4 regions of the Pseudoduganella sp. GW821-FHT05F09 genome follow, and region 4 is predicted to be linked to each of the others. Evidence: predicted binding sites of a transcription regulator. Region 4 holds the regulator's gene; each other region holds the start of a gene.
The links. The regulator sigma-54, encoded in region 4, starts transcription at its own class of promoters, with help from an activator protein. The targets are predictions, from matches to a motif close to TGGCANGNAANCTGCTTT.
Positions count from the first base shown of each region.

Region 1: AC07S4_RS11860 (PEP-CTERM sorting domain-containing protein) is a predicted target of sigma-54. The motif match lies at 1,907-1,924, and genes of this name have one in related genera.
Region 2: AC07S4_RS29935 (beta-propeller fold lactonase family protein) is a predicted target of sigma-54. The motif match lies at 1,636-1,653, and genes of this name have one in related genera.
Region 3: AC07S4_RS04885 (PEP-CTERM sorting domain-containing protein) is a predicted target of sigma-54. The motif match lies at 1,333-1,350, and genes of this name have one in related genera.

Region 1 covers NZ_JBWKSD010000003.1:451,554-454,860, reverse strand. Annotated here, with positions in the region: gene AC07S4_RS11870 (M14 family zinc carboxypeptidase) at 1-574, shown strand, start outside; gene AC07S4_RS11865 (carboxymuconolactone decarboxylase family protein) at 585-1,136, opposite strand; gene AC07S4_RS11860 (PEP-CTERM sorting domain-containing protein) at 1,221-1,844, opposite strand; gene AC07S4_RS11855 (aspartate aminotransferase family protein) at 2,123-3,307, shown strand, end outside.
Region 2 covers NZ_JBWKSD010000016.1:12,083-15,389, reverse strand. Annotated here, with positions in the region: gene adh (aldehyde dehydrogenase) at 1-454, opposite strand, end outside; gene AC07S4_RS29935 (beta-propeller fold lactonase family protein) at 607-1,575, opposite strand; gene AC07S4_RS29930 (TonB-dependent receptor family protein) at 1,754-3,307, shown strand, end outside.
Region 3 covers NZ_JBWKSD010000001.1:1,160,286-1,163,592, reverse strand. Annotated here, with positions in the region: gene AC07S4_RS04890 (FAD-binding oxidoreductase) at 1-347, shown strand, start outside; gene AC07S4_RS04885 (PEP-CTERM sorting domain-containing protein) at 392-1,297, opposite strand; gene prsT (XrtA/PEP-CTERM system TPR-repeat protein PrsT) at 1,447-3,307, opposite strand, start outside.
Region 4 covers NZ_JBWKSD010000007.1:89,858-93,164, reverse strand. Annotated here, with positions in the region: gene AC07S4_RS22175 (enoyl-CoA hydratase/isomerase family protein) at 1-67, opposite strand, end outside; gene hpf (ribosome hibernation-promoting factor, HPF/YfiA family) at 163-519, opposite strand; gene AC07S4_RS22165 (RNA polymerase factor sigma-54) at 589-2,073, opposite strand; gene lptB (LPS export ABC transporter ATP-binding protein) at 2,089-2,850, opposite strand; gene lptA (lipopolysaccharide transport periplasmic protein LptA) at 2,853-3,307, opposite strand, start outside.

The DNA of each region.
Region 1 (3,307 bases), on a different contig from region 4:
CGACGAACTCACCGCATCGGCCCTGGTGTTCCACTGGCTGAAGCAGATGGGCACGCCGGCCGCGCAAAGCCTGCAATGGAAGGTGGCGCCGCTGGTCAATCCGGACGGCCTGCTGGCCGCCAGGCCGCAGCGCGTGAACGCGCGCGGCGTGGACCTGAACCGCAACTTCCCCACGCCAGGCTGGCAGCAGGAGGCGCCGCGCTACTGGGCCAAGGCCACGCGCAGCGATCCGCGCCGCTTCCCCGGCAAGAAGCCGCTGTCCGAGCCTGAAAGCCGCTGGGTCAACGACGCCATCGAGCGCTTCCAGCCGGACCTGATCGTCTCCGTGCACGCGCCCTACGGCGTGCTCGATTTCGACGGCAAGCCCGAACCGCCGCGCAGCTTCGGCCACCTGTCCTACCGCCCGGTTGGCGTCTATCCCGGCTCGCTGGGCAACTACAGCGGCCGGCACAAGCAGGTGCCGGTCATCACCATCGAACTGCCGCACGCGCAGGCCCTGCCGCCGGACGCCGAAATCGAGCGCATCTGGCGCGACATGCTGCTCTGGATACAGCGCAACGTCACGCCGGCCTGACGCCCCTGCGCTACGGCAGCGGCGCCGCGCTGGACGGCGGCGCGGGCGTCTGCGCCGCGTTCATCAGCATCGCCAGCAAGGTGTAGTAGCCGTTCAATCCCATCAGGTCAACCACGCCGTGCTCGCCAAACAGCGCCAGCGCCGCGTTATAGGTCGCGTCGCTGACGCGCTTGTTGCGCTGCAGCTCCACGCAAAAATCATGCACCAGCGCCTCGCCTTCCGTCATGGCGGCGGGACGCCGGCCTGCGGCGATGGCCTCCACCATGGCGGGGCTGATGCCCTCCTCCATGGCGATGGGCGCATGTATCGCCCACTCCACCTGCTGGTCCCACTGCCGCGCCGTCACCAGGATGGCCAGCTCGGACAGGCGCGTGCCGATGGCGCTGCGGTAGCGCAGATACTCGCCCATCTGCTGCGCTGCGGACATCAGCTCCGGGCTGCGTATCAGGGGCACAAACGGGCCGTACAAGGCGCCGCGCGGGCCGTCTATCACGGCCTGCGCCACCGCTTGCTGGGCGGCGTTCAATTGCTCGAAAGGGATGGGAGGCAGGCGATCGGTCATGGCGGCTGTGATGTCATTGCGTTGGACAGAGTGTCCAGCAACTGGCATGGAAACGCAACCGGCCCGCCGCCTCCTGCGGACTGCTTAGCGCCGTGCGCGGCGGCGCAGCAGGCCCACGCCGGCCAGGCCCAGCGCCAGCAAGGCGACGCTCGATGGCTCGGGCACGGTGCCGTACACGTCCAGCTTGGCCGAGATCAGGTTGAAGGTATCGGCGCCCGTACTCTGCTCGGCGAACCAGAGGTAGAAATTGTGGCTGTTGGAAATCAAGCTGAACACATCGCTCTGTGCGGCGGAAATGATGAACGACTGGGTGGTGCTGCCGTTGCCGCTGCCGGTATTGGTCATGTCGAAAAGCGTGGCGCTGCCCAGCGTGCTGGCGGCGGGGCGCATTCTCCAGTCTTCCGCCTGGACATTGCCGGTGTCGCTGAAGCTCAGCGTCAGCGTCAGGTGGTCGAGACTCTTGTAGCCCAGGTTGCTGAAGTTGAACAGGTCGCTGAAACGGTCGCAGCTGGACGGCGACGTGTCCCGCACCGTGATCGAGTTGGTATTGAGGGTGTCGCACGAACCCGCGCCGGTGCTGGCGGCGGAACCGCCAGCCGAGCCGTAGGCCTTGGAAATGCTGCCCAGCTGGATGACGGCAGCGTTGGCGCTCAATGCCGAGCAAGCCAGCAGCAGCGCTGGCAGGGAGAACTTCATGAATTTAAACATGTTGTCATCTTTCAATATTTTTAATGATCGGCCAAGGCCGGCAAATTGTTACTATTGCCTATAAAGCACTTTTCATACCACATCGGCAATATTAATTTCGCAACGGGCATCTTTGTTTTTTGAAGGCATTTCTTGGTGGCTACGGTAGGCCAACGGTGTAAAGAATTCCGACAGTAGCCCCTTGGGAACATTGTTAATTGCGCAGGGCAAGACAAAAATCAACAAGCCCGCGCGCACGGCGTTTTATCGTCGTCTTTCCATTCCACCGCGAGGACGACATGAGCCATATCATTCACCGCAGCCTGCGCCACACTCCCCCCATCGCCGTCAGCGGCAGCGGCATCACCATCCGCGACAGCCGTGGCAACAGCTACATCGACGCCAGCGGCGGCGCCGCCGTGTCCTCGCTGGGCCACGGCCATCCGGACGTGAGCGCCGCCATGCATGCGCAGATCGACCGCCTGGCCTATGCCCACACGGGCTTCTTCACCACCGAGGCTGCCGAGGCGCTGGCCGAACGCCTGGCCCACGACGCGCCCGGCGACCTGAATCACGTCTACCTGGTGTCCGGCGGCTCGGAAGCGATGGAGACGGCGCTCAAGCTGGCGCGCCAGTACTTTGTTGAAAGCGGCCAGCCGCAGCGCAGCGTGTTCATCGCGCGCCGCCAGAGCTACCACGGCAACACGCTGGGCGCGCTGGCCCTGGGCGGCAACGCGTTCCGGCGCAAGCATTTCGCACCGCTGCTGATGGACGTGCGGCGCGTGTCGCCCTGCTACGAATACCGAGACCGCCTGCCGCAGCAGACGCTGGGCGACTACACCGCGTCCCTGCTGTCGGAACTGGAGGCGGAGATCCTGGCGGCCGGGCCGGACAAGGTGATCGGCTTTTGCGCCGAGCCGGTGGTGGGCGCCACGGGCGGCGCCATTCCGCCCACGCCGGGCTATTTCAAGGGCGTGCGGGCGCTGTGCGACAAGTACGGCATGCTGTTCATCGCGGACGAGGTGATGTGCGGCATGGGGCGCACCGGCACGCTGTATGCGGTTGAGCAGGAGAACGTGCTGCCGGACCTGGTGGCGCTGGGCAAAGGCCTGGGCGCGGGCTACCAGCCCATCGGCGCGGTGCTGGCGCGCGAGCATGTGGTGCAGCGCATACGCGACGGCAGCGGCGTGTTCCAGCACGGGCACACCTACATCGGCCATCCGGTGGCGGCGGCGGCGGCGCTGGCGGTGCAGCGCATCATCCAGCGCGACTGCCTGCTGGGCGCGGTGACGGTGCGCGGCGCGGCCTTCAAGCGCATGCTCAAGGACGCGTTCGGGCAGCATCCGCACGTGGGCGATATCCGGGGACGGGGGCTGTTCTGGGCGCTGGAGCTGGTGAAGGACAGGGACAGCAAGGAGCCGTTCCCGTCGGCGGCAAGGCTGCACGCGGCGGTGAAGGAGGCGGCCATGGGACGCGGGCTGATG
Region 2 (3,307 bases), on a different contig from region 4:
GGAAGTGGTAGGCGTATGTGTTCTCGTCGATCTGCGCGACCGAGCCTTCCTGGGCGCGGATGCAGCCGGCGAAATAGCGGAAGTGGTCGATCGCCAGCGGAATGTCGGCCGCCATGGTCTCGCGGATAGGCTTGCCGTTGTCTATGGTTTCCGCCGTGGCGATCAGCTGCAGGTTCTGCTCCATGCGGTCGGCGATCTTGTTCAGGATATTGGCGCGCTCGGTCTGCGAGGTCTTGCCCCACGCTTCCTTCGCAGCGTGCGCCGCATCCAGCGCAATTTCCACGTCTTCCGCAGTGGAGCGCGCAATCTCGCAGAACGGCAGGCCGGTGATCGGCGTAAGGTTGGCGAAGTACTCGCCCTTTACCGGCGCGACGAACTTGCCGCCGATGTAGTTGTCATAGCGTTGCTTGAAAGGGTTGGCGACACCCAGTTTGTTGATATCGGCGAGATTCATGTCATCCTCTTTCTTCAGTGTTGGTTGGACTTGCACCTTCTATTTCGCAAACACCGTGCCAGGCCCCTGCGTGGCGAAAACCGCGCCGCCGCCGCCGCAATCTGCTCCAAAGTTGAACAGGTGTTGCACAGCCGCTGTGGCAGGTGTCACGCTCAGGGGATGGCCACGCCCCAAGGCAATTCGCCCACCGCGATGTCGGCCACCTTGCGCGCGCTGGCCGTGTCGATGACGGAGACGCTGTTGGAGCGTCCGTTGGCCACGTACAGCTTGGCGCCGTCCGGCGTGAGCGCCATATTCCAGGGCCGCTTGCCCACGGCCACGGTCGCGCTGACGGAAAGGCTGGCGGTGTCGATCAGCATCACGGTGCCGTCCGCGCCGTTGGACACATAGACCTGCTTGCCGTTCGGGTGCACGGCGATGCCGTTGGCGTTGCGCCCGGCCGGTATCCTGGCCAGCGTGCCGCGCGTGGCGGTATCGATCACGTACACGGTGTTCACCAGCTCGCAGGCGATATAGGCGCGGCTGCCGTCCGGCGAAAAGCCGATGCCGCGCGGACGCAGGCCTACGGCCACGGCCCCGGTCTGGCGCCGTTTCTCCACGTCGATCACGTCCACCTGTTCGGCTTCTTCCGCGCTGACATAGAGCCAGCGGCCGTCCGGGCTGAACACCGCGTGCTCGGGATTGCGGCCCTGGACCGGTATGTCCGCCAGCCGCGCGCCGCTGCGGGCATCGACCAGCGTGACGCTGTTGCTCTCCTCGACCGCGACGGCGGCGTAGCGGCCGTCGGCCGACACGCCCACGCCTTCCGGCGACTTGCCCAGCGCCAGCGCCGCGGGCGCGGGACCGCCCGCGCTGTCGAGCATCAGCAGCTGGCTGCTGGCGGCGTCCGTCACGAACAGCCGCGTGCCGCCCGCCAGCGCAACGGCGGCAATGCCGCGCGGCCGCTTTCCCGCCGGCAGGCTGCGCAGCACCGTGTCGGTGGCGGTATCGACCACGCTCACCGTGCCGGACTTCTCGTTCGGCACATAGGCCAGCGCCGCCGCCCATGCGCCCTGCGCGGCCAGCAGCAGCGAAAGGCTTGCAAGCGCGCCGGCGGCGCGGGGACAATAGGATTTTTTCATGGCTATACCTTTAAGGTCAGTGAGGATCGCGCGCGCCGCATGCGCGCGCATCCGGCAGACGATGCAAACGGCATGCCACGCGCACGGCAAGCGCGATGGCAGGTATATTGCTTACGGGTTGAAGCAGACTTGCCGGCCCCCGCCAGGCAGGCGCGGAACTCAACCAAGGAGATTCAACATGCAGCACCGATTTCATTTAAACGCCGTTGCGGCCCTGTTCGTGGCGGGCGCCGCGCAGCAAGCGGCAGCGGCCAGCGGCGAAGCGCCGGTGGTCATCGTCAGCGGCAGCCGCGTGGAGCACAGCAGCATGGACTTCCCGGCCGCCATCGACGTGGTGGACGCCGAGCGCATCCGCGATAGCCAGATGCGCGTGAACGTATCCGAAGCGCTGGCCTCCGTGCCCGGCCTGGTGGCGCAAAACCGCCAGAACTACGCGCAGGATTTGCAGATATCCTCGCGCGGCTTCGGCGCCCGCTCGGCCTTCGGCGTGCGCGGCGTGAAACTGATCGCCGACGGCATCCCGGCCAGCATGCCGGACGGCCAGGGCCAGGCCGCCACCTTCAACCTCGACATGGCCGAGGGCCTGGAAGTGCTGCGTGGCCCGTTCTCCGCCGTCTACGGCAACCATGCCGGCGGTGTGGTGCAGCTGTTCACGCGCGACGGCGCAGGCCCGCCCACGCTGGAAACCAGCTTGTCCGCCGGCAGCGACGGCGCCCGCAAAATGGACGTCAACGCACAGGGCAAAGCGGGCAATGTGGGCTACGTGCTGGACGCGTCGCGCTTCGACACGGACGGCTACCGCGACCACAGCGCCGCGCGGCGCGACCAGGCCTACGCCAAGCTCACGCTGGCGCCGGGTGCGGGCGGCAAGCTGACCATCACCGCGAGCGCCCTGCGCCAGGACAATACGCAGGACCCGCTGGGCGTCACCTGGACCACCTGGCGGCGCGACCCGCGCGCCGGCGAGACAGACGCCAGCGACACGGCCGCCGTCAAGCGCACCTTCGCGGAACGCTACAACACCCGCAAAAGCATAGACCACCAGCAGATAGGCGCGGCGTGGGAACAGCAGCTCGGCGGCATTGCGGGCGGAGACAGCGGCAAGCTGCGCGTCACGGCCTATGGCGGCAACCGCCAGGTCATCCAGTACCAGGCATTCTCGCGCGCCTTCCAGGCGCCGGCCAGCCACTCGGGCGGCGTGGTCGATTTCGACCGCGACTTCAGCGGCGTCGACATCAGCTTCGTGGACGTGCGCGCACTGGCCGGCGGCAAGCTGACCACCACCGCAGGCATCGAATACGGCCGCTCGCAGGATGAACGCAAAGGCTACGAAAACTTCACCGCCACCGAATTGGGCGTCAAGGGCAAGCTCCGGCGCGACGAAACGGACACCGTCGCCAGCACCGATCCCTACCTGCAAACCGAATGGACGCAAGACGCCTGGGTGCTGAACGCGGGCCTGCGCCACAGCCGCTTCAAGGTGGACGTGGACGACCGCTATCTCTCGAACGGCAACGACAGCGGCGGGCTGCGCTACAGCCGCACCACGCCGGTGGCGGGCCTGCTGTACAAAGTGTCGCCGGTGCTGAACGTGTACGCCAGCGCCGCGCGCGGCTTCGAAACACCAACGCTGAACGAACTGTTCTACTCCGGCGCCGGCGGCGGCTTCAACTTCGGCTTGCAGCCGGCGCGCAGCACGCATACCGAAGCGGGCGTGAAGGCACTGCTGGGC
Region 3 (3,307 bases), on a different contig from region 4:
ACCTGCTGCGCGTGCACGCGCTGGCCGAGCCCATCTTCCGCCTGCACGGCTTCGACCTGTTCGCCACCTTCAGCATGATCAACGAGCGCGCGCTGGGCGGCGTGATCACCGTGGCCTACGACAAGGACAGCCCGGACGAGACCGCGCGCGCCATGATGTGCTACCGCCAGCTGTTCGACACCGTCATGGAGGCCGGCTACATTCCCTACCGGGTCGGCCTGCAGTCGATGGCCGATCTGGACGGCGGCGGCGACAGCTACTGGCGCGTTGCCGCCAGCCTGAAGGCCGCGCTGGACCCGCAAGGCATCATCGCGCCCGGCCGCTACCAGCCGCCGGCGCGGGCTTAGCGCCGGACCTGGCATTCGCTTGCGCAGCGGCATGGCGCCATCCATCAGGCGCTGCCGCGCCGGCGCAGACCGGCCAGCCCCAGCAGACCCGCAGCCAGCAGCGCCAGTCCGCCGGGTTCGGGCAGTTCCACCTGCGCGACAACCGGATCGGCTAGGCGCCAGCCCCAGCCGTTTTTGCCCACCGCCGAAGTGGCCAGTATGCTGGTGATGGTGTTAATGCCGAAGAAGTCGGCGCCACCGGCCTGGCTGCCGCTGCGGAAGTAGATGCAGGCCGGGCCTGACATGCAATTGGCCAGATAGGTGCCGGTGCCGAACGCCGGCGTGGGCAGGCCGTCGGTTTCCTGGAACAACGTGGTATTGAGCGGATTGAAGGCCACATTGCTCATGCCGGCGACCGGGGCGGTCACCATGCCGGGCGTGAACTCCCAGCTCATCAGCAATTCGCCGTCGGTGATGCCCTTGATTTTGTTGAAGGCGGTGCGGTCGAGCGTCTTCAGGCCGCCCGTGCCGAAGCTGGGATTGGTGCCGCCGCTCAGCTTGTCGATATAGAAGTCCAGGTGGATCTTGCCGTCGCAGCCGAAGGCCGCGTTGGTGCAGCCGGCGCTGTAGATGCGCTTGCCCACGCCGCCGGTGCCGGCCGAGGTGCTGGCGTCGCCTGCGCCGTACATCATGAAGGAAATGCTCTGGTTGTTCTGGCCCTGCTGCCAGTAGCTGTCGGAGGCGTTGCCGACTTCATTGATCGAGGTCATATAGCCGGCCGCGAAGGTGGCCTCCTTCAGCGTGCCGGCCTTGCCGCTGTCACTGCTGCGCGCCTGGTAGCCGGTGTACTTGATTTCCACCAGGCCCGATTTGCTCAGGACGAAGGGGGCCAGCGGCGCCGCCATGGCCAGCGGCGCGCCAACGGCGGTAAGGCAAAACAGGCTGCGGCGCAATACGGTCAAGCTCTGCATGATGAACTCCTGTGGTTGGGTTGCTCACTACACCCATAGCAATATGCGGGCCACACGGCGGTTTGCGGGGCGGGGACCGTATTCCGGATTCGGCGCGGGGCATGCATGTAAGCAAAAGCGACGCAGTGCAGCCGAACCCATGGCGGGACTCACAACTGCGGCAGCAGCGCCCGCACTTCGTTCTGGCGCGCGAAGCTCTTGTCGGCCAGCAGCAGCTCGAACTGGCGGCGCGCGCCGGGCTTGTCGCCGGTTTTCATCAGTGCGGTGGCATAGTGGTAGCGGATCTCGCTGACCTGCGGCGCCGCGTCGCTGGCCTGTTTCAGTATCGGCACGGCGCGCGCGGGCTGGCCCTGCTCGAGCAGCACCCAGCCCAGCGTGTCCTGCACCGCCGGGTTGCTGCCGGCCAGCTTGTGCGCGCGTTCGGCGTACTCGAGCGCACGCTTGTCCTTTACCTGCTGCAGCGTCCAAGCCAGGTCGTTCAGCGCCACCACGTTGCCGGCGTCGGCTTCGATGATCTTCTCGTACTGCAGCGCCGCGCCCGCGTAGTCTTGCGCGCTCATCAAGGCGCTGGCAAGGTAGAGGCGCGCGGTCGCGTCGCGCGGATGCTGCTGCAGCCATTGCAGCACGCGCTCGGTGGCCTCCTGCTTGCGCCCCTGCGCCGACAGGCTGCGGTGGATGGCGATCACGGCCGGGCCGCTGGGCTCCAGCAGATAAGCGCGCTCGTAAAGCTTCAGCGCCGGCACGGCGCGGCTTTGCGCCATCAGGATGTCGCCTTCCAGGCGGTAGCCCAGCGGCAGCTGCGGATTGCGCTTCTGCGCCTGCTGCGCGATGGCGAAGGCCTCGTTCCAGCTGCCCTGTTCGGTCAGCAGGCGCACCGTGGTCAGCTGCGCCAGGCCGTTGTCCGGCTGCAGGGCCAGCACCTTGCGCGCCGCGACCAGGGCGTCCGGCAGTTGACGCAAGGCCAGGTTGGCGCCGGCGATCTGCATCTGCACCATGGCCGAATCCGGCTGCAGCACGGCCAGCTTGGTGTAGCTCTCGAGTGCTGCCTGGTGGCTGTTGCCGGCGGTTTGCGCCTGCGCCAGCACGGCCAGCACGTCGGCGTTGTCGGGATTACTTCCATGCAGCTTTTGCGCCAGCGTCAGCGCCTTGGTCGTCTCGCCGGCGCGCAGATAGTAGTTGGCCAGCAGCAGCGCGGGCGGCAGCGCGTCCGGATTTTCGCGCTGTGCCCGTTCCAGCCAGCCTATCGCTTCGGCGGTCTTGCCCTGGCCGGTGGCCAGCCGCGCCAGCGCCGTCATGACCGCGATATTCTTCTTGTCCTTGGCCAGGGCCGCCTCGTAGCGCTGGCGGGCGCGCTCGGGCTGGTGCTCCAGCACATCGAGCTGGCCCAGATTGTCGAGCGCGGGCAAGTAGGCCGGATCGAGCGAGAGCGCGCCCTGGAAGGCGGTCCGCGCAGCGGAGAAGTCGTTGCTGGCCAGTAGCACGCCGCCTTTCAGGTTCTGCACGGCGGGATTGTTGCCTTGTTTTTCCAGCGCCGCCACGGCCGCCAGCGCCTTGGCGTAGTCCTTGTTACGCAGATGCACCACCACCAGCATGATGCCGGCGCGCGGCGCCTTGGTGTCCAGCGTGCTGGCGCGTTCCAGCTCGCTGATCGCGCGCTGGCTGTCGCCCAGGCCGAGCCGGCTCGCGCCCAGCGCCGCGTGCAGCGCCGACGTGCCGGGCGCCAGCTCTACCGCCTTCTGGAAATAGTCGGCGGCCGGGCCGAACTGCTGCAAGCGCATGTGGGCGTCGCCCGCCGTGGCCAGCAATTCGGCGTCCCCCGGGTATTTTTCGATCAGCGGCGTCAGCAGGGCAATCGCTTCGGCCGCCTTGTTGTTGCGCAGCAGCGTGGCGGCCAGCAGCTTGCTGGCGTACAGGTGGCCGGAAAGATTCTCCAGGAAGCGGCGCAACTGCTGCTCGGCCTGGGTGTTCTGGTTCAGTTCGTACTGCACCGCCCCGGTCAGCAGCACGGCG
Region 4 (3,307 bases):
CCTTGGGGCGGTCGAGGGTGATGATGCCGGCGGCGTTGGCAACCTGGGTGATGACGTGCTCGCTCATGGCTGATTGTCTCAATAATTGTTAGACAGCCATTTTAGCGCGGGCGCAAAAAAGGGCGCCAGATGCGCCCTTTGTTGGGAGTGCCGGTGACCGTCTTATGCGGTGGCGGCAGGCTCGTACGTGTCCGGGAGATGCTTGATGGCGTCGTGGCCATGCTCCTGCACTTTGGCCTTGTACTTCATGACTTGGCGGTCCAGTTTGTCGATCAGCGTATCGATGGCAGCATACAGGTCTTGCGACAGGCTTTCCACGTACACAGTCTTGCCGGACATGCGCAGGTTGATCTCGGCTTTTTGCCTTTTGTCTTTCTCGGTGAGGTTATCTACAGTCAGGATGACAGCAATATCAATAACTTGATCGAAATGGCGCTTTACCCGTTCCAGCTTGTTCTGCACGTATTCACGGATGGCGGGGGTCACTTCGAGATGATGTCCACTGATGGTGAGATTCATACACACTCCTAAAGATAAGGGCTCATGCGCTATCGAATGTTATTTGAGCGCAGGGGAACCCAAGTAAAACTACAAAGCTTTACGCAGACTTACCGGAGGGATTTTCAAGGCTTCGCGATATTTGGCAACAGTCCGTCGCGCAATTACCATGCCCTGTTCTCCCAGCATGTCCGCAATCTTACTGTCGGATAAAGGATTTTTCGGGTCTTCAGCTCCTGTCAGTTGCACTATCAGCGCCCGTATCGCCGTCGAGGATGCTTCTCCTCCTGCTTCGGTGGCGACGTGGCTGCCAAAGAAATATTTCAACTCAAACATCCCATGCGGAGTCAGCATGTATTTCTGAGTTGTTACCCGAGAAATAGTGCTCTCGTGTAGTCCCAGTGTATCAGCAATTTCACGCAACACAAGGGGTCTCATGGCAACCGCGCCATGGCTGAAAAAGTTCTTTTGCCTTTCTACTATCGCCTGCGCCACGCGCAAAATCGTGTCGAAACGCTGGCGCATATTCTTGATCAGCCACTTGGCTTCCTGCAGCTGCGCGCCCATGGCCGACTCGCCCTTGCCCTGCTTGAGCATGTTGGCGTACAGCGCGTTTACGCGCAGGCGCGGCATCACGTCGTTGTTCAAGGAGACCTGCCAGCCATTGCGCGCCTTCTTCACGATCACATCCGGCACCACGTAGTCGGACACGTCGGAAGCGAACTCGGCGCCCGGGTGCGGATTGCACTGGCGTATCACCGCCTGCGCTTCGCGCAGGTCCTCGTCGTCGCAATCGAGGGCTTTTTTCAGCTTGTTGAATTCGCGCTGCGCGAACCAGGCCAGGTGTTTTTCCACGATGCAGATGGCCATGCGGCGCGTGACCAGCGGCACGCCGGGCATGCGCTTGATCTGCAGCGCCAGGCACTCGGAGGCGCTGCGCGCGCCCACGCCGATGGGGTCGAAACTTTGCAGCAGGGTCAGCGCCGTTTGCAGCTCTTCCAGCTCCACGTCCGCCTCTTCCGGCAGGCGTGCATGGATCTCTTCCAGCGGCTCTTCCAGATAGCCGTTCTCGTCCAGCGCGTCGATGATGAGCTCCATCAGCACGCGGTCGCGCGGCTGCTGCACGGTCACGCGCATCTGCTCCATCAGGTGCTCGCGCAGGGTGCAGTGGCTCGCTTCGAGCTGCGGGCGCGAGTCCTCGTCGTCCGGCGCCTTGCTGCGGCCGGCGTCGCTCCAGTCGGTGTCGGCCTCGGCGCCGCTGGCGCTGTCGCCGCCGGCGCCGTCGAAGGGATCGCCCTCGCCGGCCGGCGCGCTGTCCTGCGCCGGCGCGCCCACGTCGGCGGGCGACGCGTCGGCGCCGTCGGACTGGGTCTGGTTGATGGCGCCGTCGCCGAGCAGGCGCAGCGAGCGGTCCAGCGGATCATCCAGGCGCTCCAGCAGCGGATTTTCGCCCAGCAGCTGTTCCAGTTCCTGGTGCAGCTCCAGCGTGGACAGCTGCAGCAATCGGATCGACTGCTGCAGTTGCGGCGTCAGCGCCAGGTGCTGAGAGGTGCGGAGTTGCAGTGACTGTTTCATGGGCTGGGTCAGGAATTACATGCGGAAGTGTTCGCCGAGGTAGACGCGCCGCACCGATTCGTCGGCGATGATGTCGTCCGGACGGCCGGACGCCAGCACGCTGCCCTGGTTGATGATGTAGGCGCGGTCGCAAATGCCCAGCGTCTCGCGCACGTTGTGGTCGGTGATCAGCACGCCGATGCCGCGCTCCTTGAGGAAGCGCACGATGCGCTGGATCTCGATCACGGCGATCGGATCGACGCCGGCGAACGGCTCGTCGAGCAGCACGAAGCGCGGGTTGGTGGCCAGCGCGCGCGCAATCTCCACCCGGCGGCGCTCGCCGCCCGACAGCGACAGCGCCGCGTTCTCGCGCAGCTTCTCGATCTGCAGGTCGGCCAGCAGGCGGTCCAGGCGCTCGTTGATCTCCTGCTTGCTCAGCGCCTTGCCGTTGACCTTCTGGATCTCCAGCACGGCGCGGATGTTCTCCTCCACCGTCAGCTTGCGGAACACCGAAGCCTCCTGCGGCAGGTAGGACAGGCCCAGCGTGGCGCGCTGGTGGATGGGCATGCTCGACACGTCCACGCCGGCGATGTCGATGCTGCCCGCGTCGGACGGCACCAGGCCCACGATCATGTAGAAGGAGGTGGTCTTGCCGGCGCCGTTGGGGCCCAGCAGGCCCACCACTTCGCCGCATTCCACCTGCAGCGACACGTCGTGCACCACCTGGCGCTTGCCGTAGGACTTCTGCAGTCCGCGCACCACCAGGGTGCTGGCGCAGCTTTGCATTGCTTCAGCCATGGTTATTTCCCCGCTGGCGGTTGCTGTACCGGCGCGGCCGGCGCAGCAGGAGCGGCCGGGGCGGCCGGCTTGGGCGTGGACGGCTGGATCACCATGGTGCCGCGGCCGCCGCCGGTCTTGCCTTCGCCGCTGGCGGTGTTGCGCACGCTGAACTGCTCGCGGCGGCTGTCGTAGGAGATGAACTCGCCCGACACTTCGTCGCTCGGCTTGCTGCCTTCCAGGCGGCGCACCTTGGCGCGCACGAACAGCTTCACCAGCTCGTTCTTGCCGTCGTATTCGATGCGCTCGGCCTCGCCTTCCATCCACTGCTCGCCTTCGCCGTCGCGCTTCTGGCGGAAGGTGGTCGGCTTGCCGCCGGCGCTGGTGAGCGTCACGTACTGGTAACCTTGCGGGTCCTTGGTCACGACCGCCTTGGCCGCTTTCATCAGCAGCGTGCCGCGCGTGAGCACCACGTTGC